One region of the Shewanella bicestrii genome, then DNA from elsewhere that is predicted to be linked to it. Evidence: predicted binding sites of a transcription regulator. Region 1 holds the regulator's gene; each other region holds the start of a gene.

Evidence for each region. The regulator sigma-54, encoded in region 1, starts transcription at its own class of promoters, with help from an activator protein. The targets are predictions, from matches to a motif close to GTTGGCACGNNNNTNGNNT.
Region 2: CF168_RS08560 (YccF domain-containing protein) is a predicted target of sigma-54. The motif match lies at 1,104-1,122, and genes of this name have one in related genera.
Region 3: CF168_RS06660 (DUF1328 domain-containing protein) is a predicted target of sigma-54. The motif match lies at 1,836-1,854, and genes of this name have one in related genera.

Annotation. Positions count from the first base shown of each region.
Region 1 covers NZ_CP022358.1:3,972,985-3,976,266, reverse strand. Annotated here, with positions in the region: gene rapZ (RNase adapter RapZ) at 1-542, opposite strand, end outside; gene ptsN (PTS IIA-like nitrogen regulatory protein PtsN) at 539-982, opposite strand; gene hpf (ribosome hibernation promoting factor) at 985-1,272, opposite strand; gene CF168_RS17435 (RNA polymerase factor sigma-54) at 1,301-2,776, opposite strand; gene lptB (LPS export ABC transporter ATP-binding protein) at 2,882-3,282, opposite strand, start outside.
Region 2 covers NZ_CP022358.1:1,949,715-1,952,996, reverse strand. Annotated here, with positions in the region: gene CF168_RS08565 (pyridoxal-phosphate dependent enzyme) at 1-922, opposite strand, end outside; gene CF168_RS08560 (YccF domain-containing protein) at 1,207-1,614, shown strand; gene CF168_RS08555 (alpha/beta fold hydrolase) at 1,750-2,586, opposite strand; gene CF168_RS08550 (M14 family metallopeptidase) at 2,586-3,282, opposite strand, start outside.
Region 3 covers NZ_CP022358.1:1,521,382-1,524,663, reverse strand. Annotated here, with positions in the region: gene pfaD (eicosapentaenoate synthase subunit PfaD) at 1-785, shown strand, start outside; gene CF168_RS06665 (hypothetical protein) at 1,083-1,604, opposite strand; gene CF168_RS06660 (DUF1328 domain-containing protein) at 2,027-2,203, shown strand; gene CF168_RS06655 (hypothetical protein) at 2,226-2,420, shown strand; gene CF168_RS06650 (diacylglycerol kinase family protein) at 2,575-3,282, shown strand, end outside.

The DNA.
Region 1 (3,282 bases):
AACATAAAGTCGGCTTCGGTTGGCATACCATGCTTAAAACCGAAGGACTCGAAGTTGATCACCAGTTCCTTATCGACACTGCCAAGCAGGATTTGCCGTACTTGGTCGCTGAGTTCATAGATATTCAGATTTGAGGTATCTATGTAGTGATCCATCTGCTGTGACAGGGGCTCGAGCAATTTGCCTTCAAGTTTGATGGCTTCTTGCAGTGATACTCGGCTCTTAGATAAGGGATGTAAGCGCCGAGTCTCGCTGTAGCGCTTTAACAGTACTTTATCGCTGGAATTTAAGAAGAAGCTGGTAAGTTCAGTGCCCTCTGGCAGGCTTGCGAGCTGTTTGACGAGTACCTTGTCTTGCTCCGGCAGGTTACGTACGTCAACGCTGATGGCGACGAGATCGTTACTGCCCTTGAGCTGTTCGAGTAAGCTGCCAATCAGCGGCAACGGAAGATTATCGACACAATAATAGCCGAGATCTTCAAGCACTCTTAGTGCGACCGATTTGCCTGAGCCTGAGCGCCCTGACACTATGACCAGTTTCATCCAGTGATTACCTGATAGAGTTCCGTTTCATCATGCGTCTTGCGCAATTGCTTCAATATTTGTTTGTCGCTGAGCTTTTCAGCCATGCAGGACAAAGTGCTTAAGTGCTGTTGACATTGGTCAGCAGGCACCAGCAGCGCAAATAAAATGTCGACAGGTTGTTTATCGATAGCATCAAAGGCTATCGGCTCCTCACATTTCACCAATATGGCTATGGGTTGTGTTATATCGGTTAATCGGCCATGTGGAATGGCGATGCCGTTACCTATACCTGTGCTCCCCATCTTTTCGCGCGCCACTAGGCTTTCGAAGATCTCTTGAGATGAGAGGGTGGGGTACTGGGCAGCGGCTAAGTCGCTGATAAGTTCCAGTACCTTTTTCTTACTGCCCGGAGTGGCGCAGGTCGTGCATTCCGGCCGCAGTATGGTACGAAGTTCCATTGCTAGTGTTTTGTTAACTTCTCTTTGTGTTTAATAACCTGACGATCAAGCTTGTCGATCAGGACGTCTATGGCAGCATACATATCTGCATGCTCTGAAGTCGCGAAGACTTCACCACCGGTGAGGTTGATTCTCGCTTCGGCAATTTGTTGCATTTTCTCAACATTGAGCACAACGTGCACATTATTGATCTGTTCGAAATGACGTTCAAGTTTTGAAAACTTTTCCTCAACATAAGCCCGTAACGATTCAGTAATCTCGATATGGTGTCCACTCAGGTTTATTTGCATATAAACGTCCTCCGATTTCCACTTTAGGCTATAAACTTTTACGCTGATTGGAAGGGGGAATAAGCATCGCTTCTCGGTACTTCGCAATGGTTCTGCGCGCAACGTTAATTCCCTGTTCTGCCAGAAGCTGTGCCATCTTGCTGTCGCTTAATGGTTTTTTCTGGTTTTCCGCTGCAACCAGTTTCTTAATGAAGGCTCTGATTGCCGTGGATGAGCACTCACCGCCATCATCAGTCCCGACGTGGCTTGAGAAGAAATATTTTAGTTCAAAAAGTCCCTTTGGGGTATGCATGTATTTTTGTGTCGTCACCCGTGAAATGGTGGACTCATGCATCTCTACCGCCTCGGCGATATCGTTCAGGACCATAGGTTTCATGGCTTCTTCACCGTATTCGAAGAAGCCCTGTTGATATTGCACTATGCAGTTTGCCACCTTGAGCAGTGTTTCGTTACGGCTTTCAAGGCTTTTGATAAACCACTTGGCTTCTTGCAGATGCCCGCGGATAAATTGGCTATCGGCTTGGCTTTTGGTGCTACGCGCCATGGCTGCATATTGCTGATTAACATTGATTTTTGGCATGTAATCTGGATTTAACTCGACCACCCAGCGACCGTTTTTCTTCGATACCGATACATCGGGGATGACATATTCTTCATCAACAGGGGTGATGAGCAAACCGGGGCGAGGGTTTAAGGTTTGGATCAGCGCTATGCTGTCCCTTAACTCGTCCTCTTTAAGTTTGGTCTTACGCATCAACAACCTAAAGTCGCGGGCAGCGATCAGATCTAAATGATCTTTGATCAACATGCGGGCGTTTTCGAGGTGTGGGGTATCCGGCGAAAAATGGGAGAGTTGGATAAGCAGACATTCGCTTAAATCCCTTGCGGCGACACCAACGGGATCGAAGTGTTGAATACGCTTAAGTACTGCTTCGACTTCATCCAGTTCTATCTCAGGATTGCCCATGGCCTCGAGGATATCTTCAGTACTTTGAGTGAGATAACCTTGATCGTCGATGGCATCAATAATCGCGGTGGCGATGGCTAAATCGGTTTCAGAGAAGGGCGTGAGGTTTTTCTGCCATTCTAAATGCTCGTACAGGCCTTCACTGGTTTCCCCTTGGAAGGGCATGTCATCTTCACGGCTGGCGCCAGAACCTGAGTTTGGCGAGGCGGTAAAGACTTCATCCCAGGTAGTATCCATGGGCAGTTCTTCGGGCAGGGATTCTTTGGTCAACGACTCGGCAATGTCCACGGTGGAATTGTCTTGTTCCTGTGGCAGGGCCGTTGTTTCGCTAAAGTCGGTATCGGCGATATCTTGCTTACGTTCGGTAGGCGCGTCGAATTGCTCCTCTTCCAGCTCGAGAAGAGGATTAGAGTCTAAGGCTTGCTGGATCTCTTGCTGCAGTTCCAATGACGACAATTGCAACAGACGAATGGCCTGTTGGAGTTGTGGCGTCATGGTTAACTGTTGACCCAGTTTGAGCTGGAGTGACGCTTTCATGTTACCGCTGATCCCTACGTTATTATTTTGAATTTAGGCCGCTTGTTATCATATTGATGGCGCTTATAAGCCAAAATTCAAGGCTAATTGGCTCTGTTTCAGTAACTATAGCCTGAATTGTTCACCTAAGTACACAGCCCTAACTTGCTGATTGTCTAAGATCTCTGCGGGAGTTCCTTCGGCAATCAGGTTTCCGTGACTAACAATGTAGGCATGTTCACAGACGTCTAAGGTCTCGCGCACATTGTGGTCTGTGATCAGTACCCCAAGGCCTCGGCTCTTGAGTTGTTCGATGATTTTCTTGATATCGATAACCGAAATCGGGTCGACACCGGCGAAGGGTTCATCGAGCAGAATAAACTTAGGATTGGCCGCTAAGGCGCGGGCAATTTCGACACGGCGACGTTCACCGCCCGATAACGACATGCCTTGGCTATCGCGAATATGGGTGATATGGAACTCTTCGAGCAGATGTTCCAGCTCTTCTTCGCGTTGATCGCGATTGA
Region 2 (3,282 bases), 2.0 Mb from region 1:
TTCGTCTATATCTTGGCAACATGGTTTGATTTCCTAATAGCCCCCCCTGATGAATATAGAGGATGGAGGCATGTTGCTCGCACTGTAAATAATCCTCTAACACAATAAAGCCTAAGGGATCGTAGAGTAATTCAAATTGCACACCGCTGGCACTGAGTCGTTGCCACATGGCATAAAACTCAGGATAGAGTTTCCCAAAATGGTATTTCTTCCCCACATTCAAAATCTGCGGATGTTCAGCAGAGTTGGGATTTAACTCATAAAACTGCTGCGTTAAATACTCATCGCCGCCGACAACGGCGCAGGTAAGCACTCGAATATTCAATTGCTGACGCACAAAATATTGATTTAAAAAGAGTGCCGTTGTTCCTGTACCTGCAGGTAAAAACACCTTGAGATCGGAAATGTGCCGTGACTCGGCCCAAGCAACTATTTCAGCGGCTAACTGACTAACACCATATTGCGCATACTGGCAGCGCCCACCTTCAGGAATAAACAAAGCGTTAGGTTCAGCCGGCAAGACTTGTTGCTCAATATAATCCTGGCAAGTCCAATTAGGCTCACGGTGGAGAGAAGGATTGGTTGTAATCAGGCTTGATAAATCAATGACACGCGTACCATTGGTGATAGCAGCGGCATAATTACCCGTCGGCAAGGTGCGGATATGGCTGGCAATATGATCCACATAAAAATCGCACTGCCAGCCCTTCAGCTTGGCAAGCACCGACAGTGAATACAACGAGTTAGCCTGCGCGGAGCCATAACCAATCAGCTTAGTCACGTCAGCAAAATCATGGTCTAGAAAATAGGCAAACTTACGCGCTTTATTGCCACTAAACGCAGGATGCAATAAATCGTCTCGTTTGAGAAATATCTCGCGTCCGGCAAAGGAAAAAGACTCTACAGGACTGTCAGAGAGCAGACGCTGAGTCAGCAGGCTTTTGGCTAACATGGATACACTCGAAGGAAACAAGGCCGTTAGTGTACCGCGAGCTTGCCTACATCGTCCGTAATTATTAAGCATTTTCGCGAAAATCTAGCATTTTTTACAACGTCATACCGTCGCCAAGATAAATATTCCACTGATAAATAAGGAAAAATATTTTGGCACAATTCTAGCTTACTCCATTTAAGTATCAATTAATGATTCTGTGTGTTGGACAAGGTAATGCCAACACAGATTTAAAATGAGTTAAGGAGTATTCAATGTCACTTTTACGGTTAATTTTCAATATTGCTTGGTTTGTCCTTGGTGGATTTGTGATGGGACTCGCCTGGTGGCTCGCGGGGATTTTGTGTTTTATCAGTATTATCGGTATTCCCTTCGGCCGCGCCTGCTTTGTCATTGGCGAATTGACCTTCTGGCCCTTTGGACAAGAGCAAATGAATCGTCGCCATTTAACCGGACGTGAAGATTTAGGAACAGGCGCCTTTGGTATGGTGGGCAATATTATTTGGTTCTTGCTGTTTGGAATTTGGTTGGCCATAGGCCATTTGGCCCATGCCCTCGCCTGTTTTGTGACGATTATTGGTATCCCCTTTGGGATCCAACATATCAAGCTGGCGCTATTAAGCCTGACGCCGATTGGGCAAACCATAGTAGCGAAAGCGTAATAATCACACTAGCGAAAGCGTAATAACCACAGTAGCGAAAGCATAATAATCATAGTCGCTAAAGCCTAAGGCCGATCACTCAGCACTACTCTGCATCAGAGGGTAGTGCTGATAGATAGTTTGGCAGTGACTGCACTAACCTTGCCTCATGACTAATCTTGTTTCATGGTAGGCCGTTTCCTCATCGAGCAAGTCGCCACAATCTACAAATGGCTCACTCACTTCCCCTCGTTCTAGACTTATCATTTCAAATAGATAATGCGCCAGTTTGGCTGGCGCATCTATGGTGATGTCATGACCACAATAGGCCAAGACAACTAAGTCGACGTTAAAATGTTGTGCTAATGCCCTGCTGGTTTGAATATTCACTAAGGCATCACGATCACCCGATAAAATACTGACTGGAACAGGCAAAGACGCAGGGCTGCGATAACGAAACGCCGCCCACAACTGACGACACGCATTACTAAAATGCGGTGTCGACTCGTGGCGATAGTGGCTCCAACGAGCAATCAAGGCGACATCGCGCCGATGGCGATAGCTGGTTAAGCGCACAATCGTCGATTCGATAGGATTAAGCTGTCGACCGCGGCAACGTTTGAGCCAAGCACTCAGGGCATTTAATCCATTAAATCGCTGATACCAAGGTGATAAGTTAGCCGCGCTACTATTTAGCACAAAAACGTGTTTTATCTGCTCGGGGCGCTGCTTAACCATTTCCATGGCGAGCATACCGCCCATTGATAAGCCCAGCAGATAAAAGGCTTGTCCCGCTAATTGCTCATCCAATTGTTGCCACACCGAGCAGGCATATTCGGCGATAGTTAAAGGGCTGGCTTGGTGAGTGAGGATCCCATTACCGGGCAAGTCAGGGGTAAAAACGGTGCAGCCCCTTTGCCTTAATCTCTGATCAAAGCCATTCCAATGGCGTTGATCGCGCATTAAGCCCCTGAGTAATACCCACGTTGTCATCAAAAACGCTCCCGATACCAAAACTGCTGCGCACTCTGCGCCAGTTGTGTGAGATGTTCGGGCGTCAGCCCCTCTAACTCCCGTGCGTACGCCGCCTCCATCAAGAACTGCATCAGTACTGTGTGCCGACGTAAAATCCTGTGGTGCCTGTGTGTTTTTTGCGGATTAAAGAAGCCCGCAAAATTGAATATTTGCCTTGGATTTTTCTTAATCCATGCCCATGAGCCCATCTCTAAAGTCAAAGGTAAGAATGGAATATTGGCTTGAGGATCCTGGGTATGATGCTGGCGGTACAAGTAATCCCAAATATCACCATGGGTGCGATAAAACTGGCTCTGGGGCGCAAGCCGATAATGGCCATGATGGGGATAGCTCGCTTCAAATAACTGCTTTAAGTGATAAATGAAGTGGGCATTTTCAAAGGACGCGCGCGTGTGGGCATAGGGAAACCAGATATGATCCGTCAAACCAAAACCAGAATGCGCATCAAGTGAAATAAGACTGGTGCTTTGTCTAAGCAGTTGTTGCACATAGGCCACCAGTCCCGCAGTTTCAAGCTCCATTCCGCCAAGGCCACGAAACCAAGGCAGCTTGGAAGAGAGCCGCTGCCCTCCAACCATAAAAGACACTTTTTCCCGGGACTCTATCGGCGCGTTGCGCATCAAGTCGACCTGATTGCCATTACCGCGACTGCCC
Region 3 (3,282 bases), 2.3 Mb from region 1:
TGCCGACCATTTTGGCGCTAAAAGATACCATTCAAGCCAAGTACCAGTACAAAACGCCGATCCGTGTGGGCGCAGGTGGTGGTATCGGCACGCCCGATGCGGCGCTGGCGACCTTTAATATGGGCGCAGCCTTCATTGTCACTGGCTCAATCAATCAAGCCTGTGTTGAGGCAGGAGCCAGCGAACATACCCGCAAATTGCTCGCCACCACTGAAATGGCCGATGTGACTATGGCGCCCGCCGCCGATATGTTCGAAATGGGCGTTAAGTTACAAGTGGTTAAGCGCGGCACCCTATTCCCGATGCGCGCCAATAAACTCTACGAAATTTACACCCGCTACGATTCGATTGAGGCGATTCCAGCAGAGGAAAGACAAAAGCTGGAAGAGCAAGTGTTTCGCGCCTCATTAGATGAGATTTGGGCAGGCACTGTGGCGCACTTTAATGAGCGCGATCCTAAGCAAATTGAACGCGCGCTGGATAATCCAAAACGTAAAATGGCACTGATTTTCCGCTGGTATTTGGGTCTTTCGAGCCGCTGGTCAAACACAGGTGAAGTTGGCCGCGAAATGGATTACCAGATTTGGGCAGGCCCCGCCCTCGGCGCCTTTAATGCCTGGGCAAAAGGTAGTTATTTAGATGATTATCGCGAGCGCAATGCTGTGGATTTGGCTAAACATTTGATGCAAGGCGCGGCCTACCAAGCACGGATTAACCTGTTGTTATCCCAAGGGGTAAGTATTCCAGTCAGCCTGCAACGCTGGAAACCACTGCAGCGTTGCTAATTCGCTTTGGTAAACTTTATTGAGCGGGTTAAGTGAACACTTAACCCGCTTTTTTGGGTTAAATTGGGGGGTAAATTTGGGGTTTCATTTTTGGCTCTATTACGGGTTTAGTTCCGCTCGGCATTGTCGCTTTCAATCAATCGAATAAATAATGCCAAAAGCCGATTGGAGTTCCGTTTCCGCTCTGCATTGTCACTTCAGTGGCACGCCGTAAACCCATCCTTGGGGGCTCAACGGAAAAATCCCTTTTTCCGATGTCCACTGCCGTGACAATGCTCGCCTGCAACAGGCCTAAAATTACACCTTATCGATTTTTAATATGCCATTTTTAAAGTTAGGCAGATAGAGAATAGAAACGCACTGACCATTTTGAATAAATGATTCGTGGTTTTTATTTGAAAAGAAGTAACTTGCAGTAACGTAGTCATTGTATGCAAAGCGTACACCCGATACCGAAAATGATTCCTCTCTGCTAGCGCTTTGGTTGACTTGATAATTCTTTATACATCCAGAGATCACCTGCGTTTTATTTTCCAAAACAGATTGTTGAACTTGGTAAATATCGAGATACATAGAAAGAGTCACGAAAAAACCGAGTAGGATAAAGCTAAAACTCAGCACAAAAATAGTGCTTGGTTTTAAGTTAACGGTTTGCGAAATATGTTTTATGAAAGGCGTATATGTATAAGCAACAATAAACATAACAGATGCAATGACAAAGCCTATAAGACTAGCAGGATCTGAACTGAGCGCTTCGATTTCGCTTACGTAGTAGGAGTTGCTTGAAGGAATTAACATATTATAAATGTGTGACTCCATGGGTCTAATAGCATTGGTTTTGCAAAAAATTAGCTCTCACTTTTAAATCAACAACATAATGCCATTTCGACCTACTCTCAAGCCATTATGCTGTTCTCGCAATTATCTCACTGCAACTCTTACCGAATCGCAGGTAAAAATTGCCTATCTCGCTTATATCAGCCAATCCTCCCGCCAACACAGCATTTAAAAATTACACTAATAATCAGTAAATTAGCCAATAATCTCAAAGTTGGCATTAAGCTCGCAATATCTCCTTTGTGAGTTTATTGCTGGATTGAGTGATAACGGGATGTAAGACGCAACTTAGCACATTCAACTTACTTCACTAGCTCTCAACAACGAACTCCACTAGCTCGCTCGATGTAAACATGCAGAGTGAAAGAAGACAGAAAAACCGAAATAAGACAAAGGAGGTGGCTATGTTAGGTTGGACCTTAATGTTTCTGGTTGTGGCCATTATCGCCGGACTGTTTGGATTTACGGGGATCGCTGGCGCCGCAGCGGGGATCGCAAAGATTATTTTCTTCTTATTTATTGTATTACTTGTGATTTCCCTGCTGGTCAATGCCCTTAAGGGCAAGGTACCACGCGCTTAAATTGGATAAAAGGAGAATCGATATGAAACCTATGACCATGATTACCACTGCATTTTTAGCCTTATTATTAACCTTTGGACTGTCAGCCTGTAGCGACAATCACGCCGAGGACGCAGGCGAAAAAATCGATGAAGCCATCACAGATACCGGCAATGCGATTGAAGATGCCTGTGAAGAACTGAAAGAAGGCGTTAAAGCGAAAGATACCCGCTGCTAGGACGGATGACGGAGAGTAGTGAGCCCCGCAAACGAGCCTATCAGGGGAACCACAGTTCAATTGAGTACCACCGAGCCACTTTATCGCGACAGCTATTGGTCACGATAAAGTGGGTTTCCCTGAGGCTCGCCGCTTATCAATGGAGGAGATGCCAATGCTGAGTAGGATCCACATTAAGTATTTCTACCTGTTCGGAGCACTGTTATTTGGCTATTTTGCCGTAACGGGCCACTCCCCTATCCTCACCTTTATTTGGGCATGGAGCAGCCTATCCCTCGCCCTTGTCGGCTCGGCCTATTGGTTTAATCTCGCCAGTATTTTTAGAAAACGTCAGGATGGATCCATCCCTTGGTATATCCGTTGGGGCTTTATTCCATTTTTATTAGGATGCCGACTCTATAATCTCTGGGCTCGGCGCCGCGATAGCGTGCCTTCAATGCAAGCCATTGATAAATATCTATACTTGGGTAGCCGCTTAAGCGCTGCCGATTTACCTAAACTGAATCGTTATGGCATTACCGCTATTTTAGATGTCACCGCCGAATTCGACGGCCTCGATGTGTCCCTGTATGAGGATCATATCGACTATCTGAATATCCCTATTCTTGACCACAGCGTGCCAACTAGCGCCCAATTAAATCAGGCGATTAACTGGTTACACCGTCAAGTACGCGCCCAAAAGCGGGTATTAATCCACTGTGCGCTCGGCCGCGGGCGCTCCGTAATGGTGCTGGCCGCTTATCTTATGTGCCGCCGCCCCGAGCTCAGCTTCGCCGAGGTGCTGCAACAGATTAAAAGCATTCGTAAAACCGCAGGGTTAAATCGCTGGCAACTCAAAGCGCTGGAGCAGATGTACACTCAA